2 linked regions of the Trichocoleus sp. FACHB-46 genome follow. The main gene of each other region encodes a partner of the protein of the gene in region 2 in a complex. Links are inferred from orthologs where the notes say so. Each region holds a gene or a part of one and is shown on either strand. Other genes may lie near its edges.

Region 1 (5,209 bases), on a different replicon or contig from region 2:
ACCTAGAGAGACACCATGAATAACATACAGAAATATCGTTTTATCTGTACTCTGACCTTTGGGGATATTTATGGTCAAATTATTGTTTGGTTGATTGTAATTTTCTTAAGTTTGGCCGCAGCTCTGGCTTTGATGGGAGCAAGTCGTCCCGTTTATGCCTTAGCAACGGTAGGTTTAATCCTGGTGTTGTCGTTGCCATTTTTGCTATTTGCTTTCGTCACTACGCTGTTTAATCACATTGAAGTCACGGCTACAGATGCAGCAACCAAACCAGAAACAGCTCCCAACAACATCCCAGCGCAGAGACCCGCTCAGGCTGCTAGCTAAGCCGCCCTTCTTAGAAACTCTTTAGAAAGTTTGTGTCAGCATCACGCTTCTCAGTAGAGAGGTGTGATGCTTTGTTGTGTCTACCTAGCAGCTCTCAATCAAAGATTTCTAAAGAAGTTCTCACCTGCTGGCTAGGAAACTTTGAGTTGCGTCACCATAGTAGAACAAGCGTTTTCCAGCTGGTTCGAGCATGATTGATCATGATGTGATTATTGTTGGGGGCGGTTTGGCTGGCTGTCGAGCTGCCCTCGAAATTATCCGCACTGACCCTAACCTCAGTGTGGCTCTGGTGGCTAAGACCCATCCCATTCGTTCCCACTCGGTAGCGGCTCAAGGTGGCATTGCCGCAACCCTCAAAAATGTGGATAGCAGTGATACTTGGGAAGCTCACGCCTTCGACACAGTCAAGGGTTCCGACTATCTGGCCGATCAGGATGCGGTAGAAATTCTGACTAAAGAAGCGCCAGGAGTCGTGATTGATTTAGAGCATATGGGAGTGTTGTTCTCCCGTTTACCCGATGGTCGGATTGCTCAGCGAGCCTTTGGGGGGCATTCTCACAATCGCACTTGCTATGCTGCCGACAAAACGGGTCATGCGATTTTGCATGAACTGGTGACTAATTTGATGCGCTACGGCGTGTACCTTTACGAAGAGTGGTATGTGACTCGCCTGATTTTGGAGGAGGGGCAGGCCAAAGGTGTGGTGATGTACCGCATTGAAGATGGGCACCTGGAGGTGCTGCGGGCCAAAGCGGTGATGTTCGCCACCGGGGGCTATGGCCGCGTCTACAATACCACCTCCAACGATTTTGCCTCTACCGGAGATGGCTTGGCGATGACGGCGATCGCGGGTCTGCCGTTAGAAGATATGGAGTTTGTCCAATTTCACCCCACTGGGTTGTATCCGGTGGGCGTGTTGATCTCAGAAGCAGTCCGGGGCGAAGGCGCTTACCTGATCAACAGTGAAGGGGAGCGGTTTATGGCTACCTATGCGCCGAGCCGCATGGAACTGGCTCCACGGGATATTACCTCACGGGCGATCGCCCGTGAAATCCAAGCAGGGCGAGGCGTTCATCGCGATGGCAGTGCGGGGGGGCCGTTTGTCTATCTCGACCTACGTCATATGGGTCAAGAAAAGATTATGAGCCGCATTCCTTTTTGCTGGGAAGAAGCGCATCGCCTGATTGGCATTGACGCAGTTCATGAACCCATGCCTGTGCGGCCTACGATTCACTACTCGATGGGTGGTATTCCCGTCAACACAGAAGGTCAGGTCCGCAGTAGTACTGAGGGCTTGGTGGAAAGTTTCTTTGCCGCCGGGGAAACCGCTTGTGTCTCAGTGCATGGCGCTAACCGCTTAGGCAGTAACTCGCTGCTAGAGTGTGTGGTTTTTGGGCGCAAAACTGGAGCAACGATCGCTCAGTATGTGCAAAACCGGAAGCTGCCGGATGTGGAGGAGTCGCGTTACCTCACGGATACCCAAAATCAAATCCAGTCTTTGCTTGATCAACCCGGCGAGTACCGCATTAACCAAATTCGAGAAGCCTTTCAAGACTGCATGACCGACTACTGTGGGGTATTTCGCACCGAGGCTCGGATGCGCGAAGGTCTAGAAAAAGTGCGATCGCTGCAACAACAGTACGGCCAAATTTATTTAGATGACAAAGGCAAACTCTGGAATACCGAAATTCTAGAAGCCCTAGAACTCCGCAGCGTCATGACCGTGGGAGAAATGATCATCACATCAGCCCTGTGGCGGCAAGAAAGCCGAGGCGCCCATTCGCGAGAAGATTACCCCGAACGAGATGATGCTAACTTCTTGAAGCACACGTTGTCTTACTACTCACCGGCAGGCGTTGATGTGCGCGATCGCCCTGTGACCATCACAATGTTCCAACCGCAAGAGCGTAAATATTGAGTTTTTGAAACGAGTTTTCTTAAAAACTTCCTACGTAAGGCGCTACTGTAGCTAGCGAGTTCAATAATACAATTGTTGAACTTCACTCACAGTTGTGAGTTAACTGTGCGATCGCCAGAGAATGATTAGGTTAGTCTGATATGCAAAACGAAGAATATTTATCCTTATTGCGGCAAGGTGTTTCGCAGTGGAATCAGTGGCGAAGAGAAAACCCTGAGATTCAGGTAGATTTAAGCAAGTTAGACCTAAGAGAAATTAGTTTGGTTCAAGCTAATCTCAGCTTTGCTAATCTCCAAGGCGCAATTCTAGAAGGAGTCAATTTAAGTGGAGCTATTTTACTCAATAGTGACCTGCGACAAGCGGATTGCAAACAAGCTAATCTCAACGGTAGCAATCTAGTAAGCGCCAATGCTCAGGGCGCTATTTTTACCCAGGCAAAATTTATGGGGGGAACCCTAGTAGACGCAGATTTCACAGGAGCTAGCCTGGAAGAAACCGATTTTAGCGGCGCTGATCTCTCTGGTGCAATTCTGAAGTCTGCTAACTTAAACAAAGCGATTCTTTGTGAAGCTAAATTGCTCAGAACGAATTTAGTGAAGGCTTGTTTAACTAAGACAGATTTTAGCTTGACCGACTTAAGAGAAGCTGATCTTAGAGGTGCTGCTGTCAGTCAAGCTGACTTTAGTGATGCCAATTGTCACGGAGCCGATCTGAGTGAAATTGATTTGAATTCCGCTAACTTTAGTAGAGCTATTTTGCCAGATCCAACCTGTCATCTCTAAGCTCAAACCTTAATACCCGCGATCGCTCGTCTTGATTGCTTCAATCTTAGGATGCTTGGTAGTACTTAATCATTGATAAGCAATTACGCTGCTCATCAGTACGAACATAGCTAATTTGATCAGCAATCCGAGCGATTAGCTGTAGCCCTCTACCACTAGAGGCAGTAGGATCAAAGGTTTGCTCTCGACTTTTGAGATTTTGAATTAAATCAAAAGGTGGACCAAAATCCCAGACATAAATTTCTAGTTGTTGAGGTGTAATAGTTACATCAATCTCGACAATTGTGTCAGGTGGTAAGTTGCTATGAGCATGCTTGACCGCATTGGTAAATCCTTCAGCTAAGGCTGTCTGACACTGAATCCAGGTTTTTCTAGGAATCGTTGGCTGATGTAACTGCTCGAACCAAAGCAGTACTTGATTGAGTTCTGCAAGATTTGTCGTTACCTGAAGGCGATTTTGTGAAGTCACCTGGAACCTAATCTAAATAACTATTACTATAGTGAGCTAAGAAATTAAATTTCCCTTGAAAGTCTCAAGAAAAATTTAACTCATGCAGTCCCACCGTTTCTTAGCTTTGTCTTACTCAAAGGATGATAAAGCAAAATTCTCAGAGTGGAAACTCAGGTTCATTATATTTTTGATGTACCAGAGTTGTTGTCAGATTGAAGGTAACTAAAGCTTACCCCACCCCTGATTCCTAAAAGTTGCTTCAGAGAAAACAGGGATGGAATAAAAAGATGCTACTGCATGAAGCTGCGCTGATGAAAATATCAGCTTCTTCTCCAAATCTAAGCTAGCTGGCGACCTTTTGCTCGAATGCTTCTCGGTTGGGAAAAATCTCGAACAAACTGTCCATACTGGTTAACTGAAGAATCATTTCAATCTGATCAATGATGGAGCAAAGTGCGAGCCTACCGCCTGCTTCTCGCACGGTTTTGAGGATCATGACTAAAGCCCCTAACCCAGAACTGTCCATAAAGGTAGCTTTTTCACAGTCAATTAAAATTGTTTTTGCACCGGAGGCGATCGCATCACTCACATCTCGCCGGAGCTGATTGCCACTAATGCTATCAATTGATCCAGAAGCTTGAATTACTGTAACTTGAGAGTCCATGATCATCTATCCATTCACGAATCTAGGTTTAAGTGATATTGCTCTCGCTGCTCGAAAGTAGTTAAAGCAATGCTTTAGGGCTTATTCAGGCTGCCAAACGGCTGCACGAATAATGACGAGTAACAGCGCTAGGTTATAAACTGACCACGCTGCGTTAATTAGGTGAACCGCGGGGTCCTCTAATGTGCCCGTTACTAAGCGGTACAGACTCCAAACTATACCAAGTATGGTCAGTACAAAAACAGTTAATTGCGGAATAACGAGCCCTAAATAAATGCCTGCTTGCCGCTGTTTAGGAGTAACTTGAAATCTAATCGGACGGTTGGTGAAGACACTAACCACCGCTTGAATAAACAATGGAAAGAGAGCGATCGCGTACTGTTCAGACCGCCAAATTTCTCTAGCGGGCACGCCCCAACCCGCCACCATAAAGGTGAGGCGATTCAAAATAAATGCTGGGAAGAAGTGTATGGCAAAATCAGGGCCAAAGGATGTCACCGGAATAATGCCTGTGAAAAAGTAGATAATTGGGCAGGCAATAAATATTACAGTCGCAAAACCTGATAGATAGCTATACATAGTTTGGAAATACTGCAATCGCTGCCAGAATGTCAGCCCTGGCTTCGTGAAAGGATTTTCCCGCACCATGACTTGCATGGTTCCTTGAGCCCAACGCAATCGTTGTTTTAACGTGGAACTTAGGTCATCAGGTGCTAATCCTTCTGCCAAAACTTCGTTATGGTAGATCGACTTCCACCCATTGGCATGCAAGCGCATTGCCGTATTCATGTCTTCGGTGATGCTGTTGCTAGACATACCACCGACCAAGTCGAAATCGCTTAACTGGCGCTCATTTTTGCTGTACTCGTTGAAGAAATGCCGCAGGCCTACATTTACCAGCGCTTCGCGTCGGAGGATGGCATTAGTGCCTGTGTAGAAGGCAGAGTTGAGGCCATCTTTACCTTGCTGGATGGGGCCATAAAATAGATTGGCTCGATGTCCGAAGGGGTCACCTGGTGGGATGTTGTAGAAATCCTGAGGCGTTTGAACGAAGGCAATGCGGTTAC
Region 2 (7,585 bases):
AGACAACACTCATTCACCCGCCGCGATCGCCCAGCTGCTGCAAAGCCTCGACCTGCCCCAGCGCTATCAAGTTTGGGTGTGTGAGAACTTAGGTAGCCCTGAAGAACGAGTGCAAGCCTGGTCTCCAGAAGCGTTGCGATTGGAAGCCTTTGCTCCCCTGAATGTCGTGATTCTACTGCGCTCCGGAAGCCATACAGAACCTTTAGACCTCAAAACTTTACCCCTGCTCGGCCTGCCAGATTCAGCATTTATCAGCTTTAGCGATCGCCCCAACCTCATGACCAAGCGTGAGGTGCGGACTTTAGTGCTCGCCGAACTGGCACTCCAACCCGGACAGGTAATTTGGGATATTGGGGCAGGCACAGGCTCTGTCTCCATTGAGATCGCCCGTCTCATCCCAGATGCCCAAATTTACGCCATCGAAAAAACTGCGATCGGAGTTAGCCTAGTGCAACAAAACCGCGATCGCTTTCAAGTAGCAAACATCGTCGGTGTTCATGGCACTGCGCCCGAAGCATTGCATTCACTTCCGGCTCCCGATCGCATCTTTATCGGTGGCAGTGGCGGCAACCTGAGCCAGATTCTGGATGTCTGTGCAGCCCATTTAGCGCCTCAAGGTGTCTTGGTTCTAGCCTTAGCCACCCTGGAGCACTTGACTCAAGCCCTGGCTTGGCTAGAGCAGCAAAACGCCCCAGCTCAACCGCCAGCTTGGCAGCATCACCTACTACAAGTTCAACTCTCGCGGTCAGTCCCCGTCGGTCCTCTCACCCGCTTCGCCCCTCTCAACCCAGTCACCTTAATCACTGTCAGTCGCATTGCTTAGTAGCGGTTGGCAATGAAGCCCCCAGCACCCAACCACCAAAGCCCCACCCCAGTTCCAACCAGAAACAATAGACCCATCACTCCTGCCAGTGGCTGCTGGCCTAACCCAGTCATCCAAGTTGGCCCCTTACCCGTATAAGCGATTGCCTGAGCCGCATCTAAGCTGGCAATGCCCCAAATCCACCCAGCATGTAAGCCACAAGCGAGTCCCAAACTACCACCATCCACTTGGCGGGCCAGCACCAGCACCATGCCCATGAGCCAAAGTCCGGGTAATTGGGGAATATTCTCAGGCCCTTCCCAAACCAAGTGCAATACCGCAAAAATTCCACTAGCGATCGCGCCTGCCAGCCAAAGCGAGTAGTCTTGCTGCAATTGATTCAGAAGAAACCCGCGAAAAATTAGTTCTTCAGTCACACTCACCCAAAGCCCTAATACCAGCGTTGGTAGCCAGATGCGCCAACTCCAGCTGCTAGTTTTGCCAGCTTCAGAAACAGAATTTTGTCGTGAAATTTGAGAGGATAGCGGCCACTGAATCCAACCTAAAGCTACTTGGAACCCGAACAAAACTGCTAAGCCTAAAATACCTAAAATCAGCCCTAATCCTGAAGAGCCGAAGAAAGCAGCCGTTCTAGTTAAGCCATAACCTGAGAAAGGCACCCCTTGAATTCGAGCAAACCCCCAGAGAATTAGAGGGGCAATTAAATAAAGGGGAGCAAGTAAAGGTAATTTTTGTGAGGGAGTAATGGGTTGAGGAGGTTGCCACTTGAGCGCGATCGCTAGCGGAATTCCCAAGGGCAACCAAACCACGACCCAAACGATAAAAAAAACAACTGCCTTAATGATTGCTGATGCTTCTATAAAAGACGAAATCATCAGGTGAGTTGCTTGATCTAACATAACTAGAGGGCACGACGAAGAGAAACAATAGAACTTGGGAGTTCAGCGTTAGTGAGGAGCAAGGGCATGACAGGTAAATGTCTCAATCCATCGTTAAAAAGATGTATTTTTTAAGCTCATGAAGCTAACAGATTGGCAGAAATCTTAAATTTAATGACTTGTGCACTACCAATCCTGACGTTTCTCGATCCGCAACCCCAAGCCTGAGTGGCTTCATGTCATTGATTAATTGACACCTCAGACAGGGTTAAGCAGAAATTTACCTGTTAACTCCCGCGATCGCTCTATTAATTGTCTTCATGCCTGAAGCAAACTAGAAGAAGTATTTATTCCTCGTCTAGCTCATCATCATCGACTGCCCTACCACCATTGCGATCGGCATCTACCTGAATCAGATGAATGTGTTTGTAACCAAGTTTGATTTCAAACTCATCACCTGGCTTTAATCCCATTGCCTGGGTGTAAGTTGCACCAATGACAATTTGGCCATTTTTGTGCACACTAACGCGATAGGTCGGTTCTCTACCACGGCCATCCTTCGAACCTTCAGGGCTTAAAGGAATACCCCTAGCAGCCAGAAGTGCATCATAGAAATCAGTCAAATTAACCCGAGTCTGGTCATTTTTTGTGACCGTGTAGTAACCGCAGCGCTTTGCCGTTTCCCGCCGAGGTAAGTGAGAAAGTTCTTTTACTTTTTGCAGTAGCGCTTTGCCCGTCAATGGGGCTGTTGGCGTTTCAGTTTCAGTCATCACTTTGCAAAATATCCTTTGCTCTCTAGGAGGGTAAATAAGAAATGCCAGTGTGTGGCTTTATAAAAAATATATCCTCTAATCTATATGTTTTGACAAGACTTTTACTAATTAGTTTTATCACTAATATTTGGAGGTTCGCTTTACAGATTTTTGTGTCAATGCTTAACCTTTGCTCAGCCAAAATTTCCGATGACGAGTATTTTAGAAGATTTTATAATTGGATGCACGATTTCAATGAGCTGTCAACCTGAGAAGTGTTTATACAAGTTATGATCCCGACTCCTGCTTCTCCTCTGGAAAACTCACTAGTCGCTCTAATTAGCAGGAAAGGACAGTTCGTCACAAACTTCTAAACTATGTTTTCTCAGGAAAATTTCATCTTTGCAATGTCGAATGCACATCGCCTAGAGCAGAAATTGCAAAGGTAAGGGTGCTCTACGGATCGTGATGCCGGTAAAGCACTGTTGGGGTCGCCTAGGTTAGAGAAGTTCAGGATTAAACTAGAGTTAGGGCAGGAAAGCTACTCATCAACAAAGTAGTGAACTGCAAGTGACGAAGCAGGCGGAAATCTTCTTGCCCAAACTCTAAATTTCAGTGATTTCTTACTTTACCCTGCAAATTTCAAGGCTTCGGTTTTAAGCATGCAAGTTCTCTTTAAAGTAGACCGACAGAGCCAAAATGCTCCAGCTTGGGTGCAGACTTACACTCTTGATGTTGATCCTGGCATGACAATTCTTGATTGCTTAAATCGCATCAAATGGGAGCAAGACGGTAGTTTAGCTTTTCGGAAAAACTGTCGCAATACAATTTGTGGCAGTTGCTCAATGCGAATTAATGGCCGTTCCGCATTGGCTTGTAAAGAAAATGTGGGTCATGAATTAGCTCGACTGCAACAAATTGCCAGTACAGCAGCATTAAACTCCCAGCCTGCTGAGAGTTTGCCAGAAATTACGATCGCGCCGATGGGCAACATGCCTGTGGTGAAAGATTTAGTGGTCGATATGCAGAGCTTTTGGAGCAATTTGAAAGCTGTCGATCCCTACGTCAGTACTGCGGCTCGGCAAGTCCCAGAACGGGAGTTTTTGCAGACCCCGGCTGAGCGATCGCGCCTCAACCAAACGGGCAACTGCATTCTCTGTGGCGCTTGTTATTCCGAATGCAATGCCCGCACCGTCAATCCTGATTTTGTCGGCCCCCACGCCTTAGCCAAGGCTTACCGCACCCTGGCAGACTCTCGCGACGTCAAGACCGCTGAGCGCCTTGAACAATACAATCAGGGGACAGAGGGCGTGTGGGGCTGTACTCGCTGCTTTTTCTGCAACTCGGTTTGCCCGATGGACGTGGCTCCAATGGACCAGATTGGGAACATCAAGCGAGAGATTCTAGCCAACCCTTCTGTAGAAGATAGCCGCCCAATTCGGCACCGTCGCACCTTGGTTGATTTGGTGAAGCAAGGAGGCTGGGTAGATGAGCGCCAATTTGGTCTGCGGGTCGTAACCAACTCCTTCCGGGATCTCCGAGGTTTAGTCACGATGGGGAAACTGGGTTTGCGGATGGTGCAGCGAGGCAAGTTCCCCTTTACGTTCCACGCTTCTGCTGGGGCTCCCCAAGTGCGATCGCTGATTGAGTCAGTGCAAAATTTAGCGGTAGAGTCAAAGCAGGTTAATTCCCAGCCTTAATCTGCTGATTCATCACATTCTTGCTATGAACGAAACAACTTCTACTCCCCCCCAGCCTACGGCCCCCCAAGCCACCCTAGGCGCTGACAACCGCTTTGAGCCTGCCTTCGGCTGGACCTTCTATGCGGAGCAAATCAACGGGCGATTTGCCATGATCGGCTTTGTCGCCTTGCTAATTCTGGAATTCTTTACGCATCAAGATTTTTGGACTTGGTTGGGCTTGCGATGAGCGGGGCTCGCTTACCTCTGGCTGCTTTGAGGAATAGCTTAGGGATGGGCTAACTCCTCACGATTGGTTTTGAGTTGTGAGGCAATCAAAGGAACCTTAGGAGCTAAGAAAAAGCCGATCAGACTAGCAAATAACACCGGGGTCAAGGTGCTAACTCCGGTTAATTTTGCCAACAAGATCGTAGTACTGACCGGGGTGCGAGTGACAGCTGCATTCATGCCTGCCATCGTACAAATCATGGCTAAAACTGGATTGACACCTGGAACTAACAGGGCGATCGCTTTGCCAATACAGGTGCCCGTAAAGAAAATAGGGATAATGAAGCCGCCCCGCCAGCCTCCTGTGACTGTAATGCTAATAGCGGCCATTTTGGCGCAGGCTAAGGCTAAAAGGGCTGTTGCGGTGAATTCAGTGGTGATGACGACACTGAGTTCGTGGTGGCCAAAGAAGCGGGTGAGGGGAAACAAAGTGGCGATCGCACCCAGTCCCAAACCTGCAATAGTCGTGCGGACGTAGATCGGTCCTCCGAAGCGGGCAAAGAACTGGTCACACAGCCGAAAAATGGTGATTAGCAGCCATCCTGCTGCTGCGCCAATAGCGCCATACAAAATGGCTAAAGCAAAATCGTCAATTTGGTCCAGGTTGTACTGGGGAAACTCCCAAGTTGGGGCCAAGCCTAAATGGGTAATCCCGGCAAACACAATGTAGCTAGCGCAACTAGCCACGATCGCTGGTAAAACCGCTTCGTAATACTCCGCCACGTGTTGATGATGCAAGATTTCTAGGGCAAACATGGCACCACCCAGAGGCGCACCGAATAAAGCAGTAAAGCCAGAGGCCATGCCAACTAAGCTCATGGTGCGGAGGTTTTCGCCTTGTAGCTGCCAGCGATCGCCCAGCCACGTCCCGACTGACCCAGTTACTTGCACTAGCGGAGCTTCTGGACCCGCACTCCCCCCGCTGGCAATGCTTAAGAGAGAAGACAAGATCATGGCAGGATTACGGCGCATATCCAGGCGTCCGCCTTGAAAGTGAATATTGTCCACAATCACAGCAATTTCACCTGGATTCCCTAGCCAGTAAATCACCAAACCAATTAGCAAACCCGCCAGAGGCATGATGAACAGAAGCACGGGACCTGTGAAGACCTCTAGGGCATGGGTCAGGAGTTCTAAAACATTCCAGTAGAGTGCCGCAAAGAGGCCCCCAGCCGCACCCACTGTCATCCATAGCAGTACCCAGCGAGACATGGTCAGGGGGTTGCGCTCACTCAGTTGAGCCAGCCAAGGTACTGCCCAATATGGCTTGGTTGCCCCTGTCGATCGCCGCTGAAATGGCACCGCTACTTCCTCCTGAAGAAACGCTTAAAAATGTTCAGTAGTAACCAAAATAGCGTGAAGCGGGAGCAGTATGGTGACGGCTCCCGCTTCAGGGCTGGTTGATTAGATTTAATTTAGGGATGGAGGAACTTGGCTACTTAAGTTGGGTTACTCAGGTTGGCTGAGCCACAACCAGCCACTCAAGTTGCAGCTTAATCGAAGTTAGAGGAGTTATCTCCCTCATCATCTGGGAAGTTAATGGGTTGGTAATCTACATAATCGCTCGGCTCCGCGTCTACGTTCGAGCGTCTTGAAGCACCCGAATTTTGCGGAGGACGAGGTCTACGAGTTTTTGGACCCCCATTGGTATCTCGATTGGCAGGACGAGAGGAGCCGTTACTGTTGGGGCGCGTTGGCCTTCTAGCAGGGCGATCATCCAAATCTACTGAAGCGTCTGAAATGTCGCTGTCTTCAACGGGTCGGCTTTCTGGACGAGGGCGAGGTCTTCGGGAACGCTCTCCGGGACCCAGTCTCTCATCTCGGCTAGGACGAATGGGTTGACGACGAGGCAGATCCTCTTCGTACTCATCTTCACGGGTCGCATAGCTGTCTCTAGAGCCGCGAATGCGCCGCCGATTGGCCCACTCTTCGTCGAATTGCGTTACGTCATCCAACTCAGCTTGATACACCCGACTCACGGGTCGCTCATCATCCACAATCGGAGTACTGCGTTTCGCTTGCTCAGTCGCAACACCCCGTAACCGAATGCTCTCTACAGCAAAGAAAATGGTTGTCCCGGCTAATAAAAACTGACCAAATTGTAGAATTGGGTCTTGTCGCCAGCCCTGGAAAAAGAGAATACCACCGCAAAGGAGCCCCACGGCGGCAAAGAAAATATCATGATCGCGGGCTAGACCTGGACGTACTGAGCGCAGAAAATAAAGCGCTGCTCCAGCGATAGCAAGAGCAATGCCCACCATGCTGCTCCAGCTAAGTCCGACGTTTACCATTGCCTTTCTCCTAAGTCAGTCCTATGTTAGCGAGTCTTGCTAAAAACCTCCGCCCTATGCTAGGTAAGCTGATTTTGGCTTGCCAGCGATCGCTGAGGGCTAACACTCGTAGGGTAGCGAACTTGTCTTGATTCTAGATTGGGTGCGATGTCGCACTAGGTTGCACTAATTATCTCTAAGGTAATCCATAGCTGAGCATAAAAAAACCTCAGTCTGTTAGCGTCAGACAACTTAAAGTTGCCTCTAACAGGGCTGAGGTTGAAATAGGCTGGCTTGAACTGCTGAAGCAGTCTGAGGGAAGTTTCAAAAAATGCTTGAAATCTTAGCTTTACAAATGAGTTCAGCCAATTAAGAGCGCTGAATTTTATCTTTCTGGCTGATGACGATCAGCCCTACGGTCGCGGGAATGACTACGATGGCAGCACCCCAAACCAGGCTCCATAAGAAATTAGCGAGTGAAGGAGTCATAGAGAGTCCTCGTCCTTGATTACAACCATGAGTTAGTTTTCATAATTGTAATGGTTTGTCATACCTTAGAGAAGTCACGCGCCGCTTTTGGCACTTTGCTCTGAGCAGTTTAAGAATGTACTTAGAAGCAATTGGATCAGCTAGAAGCACTCTGGTAGAGGCGATCGCTGCCTCAGACGGGCTCACCTACAGGTAGAATTAAGGAGTGAATTTAGTTACAAAGCTTAAAAATCCTCTACTCAACTCCGCGCTTATGACTTCTGCTGCACTTGCCACCTGGACGCTTGGCCCTTTATTGGGGTTAATGATCTTTTTATTTATCTTTCGGATTGTTCTAACTTGGTATCCCCAAGTTAATTTGAACCAATTTCCCTTCAATGTAGTGGCTTGGCCCACCGAGCCTTTC

What was found.
Region 1: the proteins of H6F72_RS05760 (region 2) and H6F72_RS03485 are in contact, whole or in part, in a solved structure (PDB 1NEK), measured with the Escherichia coli proteins. The link is inferred for Trichocoleus sp. FACHB-46 from one-to-one orthologs.

What each region holds. Positions count from the first base shown.
Region 1 is NZ_JACJOD010000006.1:716,544-721,752, forward strand. Bases 1-2,881 are described here. They hold H6F72_RS03485 (succinate dehydrogenase/fumarate reductase flavoprotein subunit), read left to right. Parts: upstream 1-517; coding sequence 518-2,245; downstream 2,246-2,881. Other genes in these bases: H6F72_RS03480 (hypothetical protein), read left to right, coding at 16-327; H6F72_RS03490 (pentapeptide repeat-containing protein), read left to right, coding at 2,386-2,881. In the rest of the region: more of H6F72_RS03490, read left to right, coding at 2,882-3,027; H6F72_RS03495 (ATP-binding protein), read right to left, coding at 3,074-3,496; H6F72_RS03500 (STAS domain-containing protein), read right to left, coding at 3,822-4,142; H6F72_RS03505 (glycosyltransferase), read right to left, coding at 4,224-5,209. UniProt on the Escherichia coli protein: Two distinct, membrane-bound, FAD-containing enzymes are responsible for the catalysis of fumarate and succinate interconversion; the fumarate reductase is used in anaerobic growth, and the succinate dehydrogenase is used in aerobic growth.
Region 2 is NZ_JACJOD010000008.1:226,161-233,745, forward strand. What follows is about bases 2,207-5,134. They hold H6F72_RS05760 (succinate dehydrogenase/fumarate reductase iron-sulfur subunit), read left to right. Parts: upstream 2,207-3,115; coding sequence 3,116-4,153; downstream 4,154-5,134. Other genes in these bases: H6F72_RS05755 (AbrB family transcriptional regulator), read right to left, coding at 2,207-2,471; H6F72_RS05765 (chlorophyll a/b-binding protein), read left to right, coding at 4,179-4,382; H6F72_RS05770 (chloride channel protein), read right to left, coding at 4,421-5,134. In the rest of the region: precorrin-6y C5,15-methyltransferase (decarboxylating) subunit CbiE, read left to right, coding at 1-823; H6F72_RS05750 (CPBP family intramembrane glutamic endopeptidase), read right to left, coding at 820-1,722; more of H6F72_RS05755, read right to left, coding at 2,049-2,206; more of H6F72_RS05770, read right to left, coding at 5,135-5,722; H6F72_RS31025 (Ycf66 family protein), read right to left, coding at 5,914-6,711; psbX (photosystem II reaction center X protein), read right to left, coding at 7,060-7,179; H6F72_RS05785 (YggT family protein), read left to right, coding at 7,433-7,585. UniProt on the Escherichia coli protein: Two distinct, membrane-bound, FAD-containing enzymes are responsible for the catalysis of fumarate and succinate interconversion; the fumarate reductase is used in anaerobic growth, and the succinate dehydrogenase is used in aerobic growth.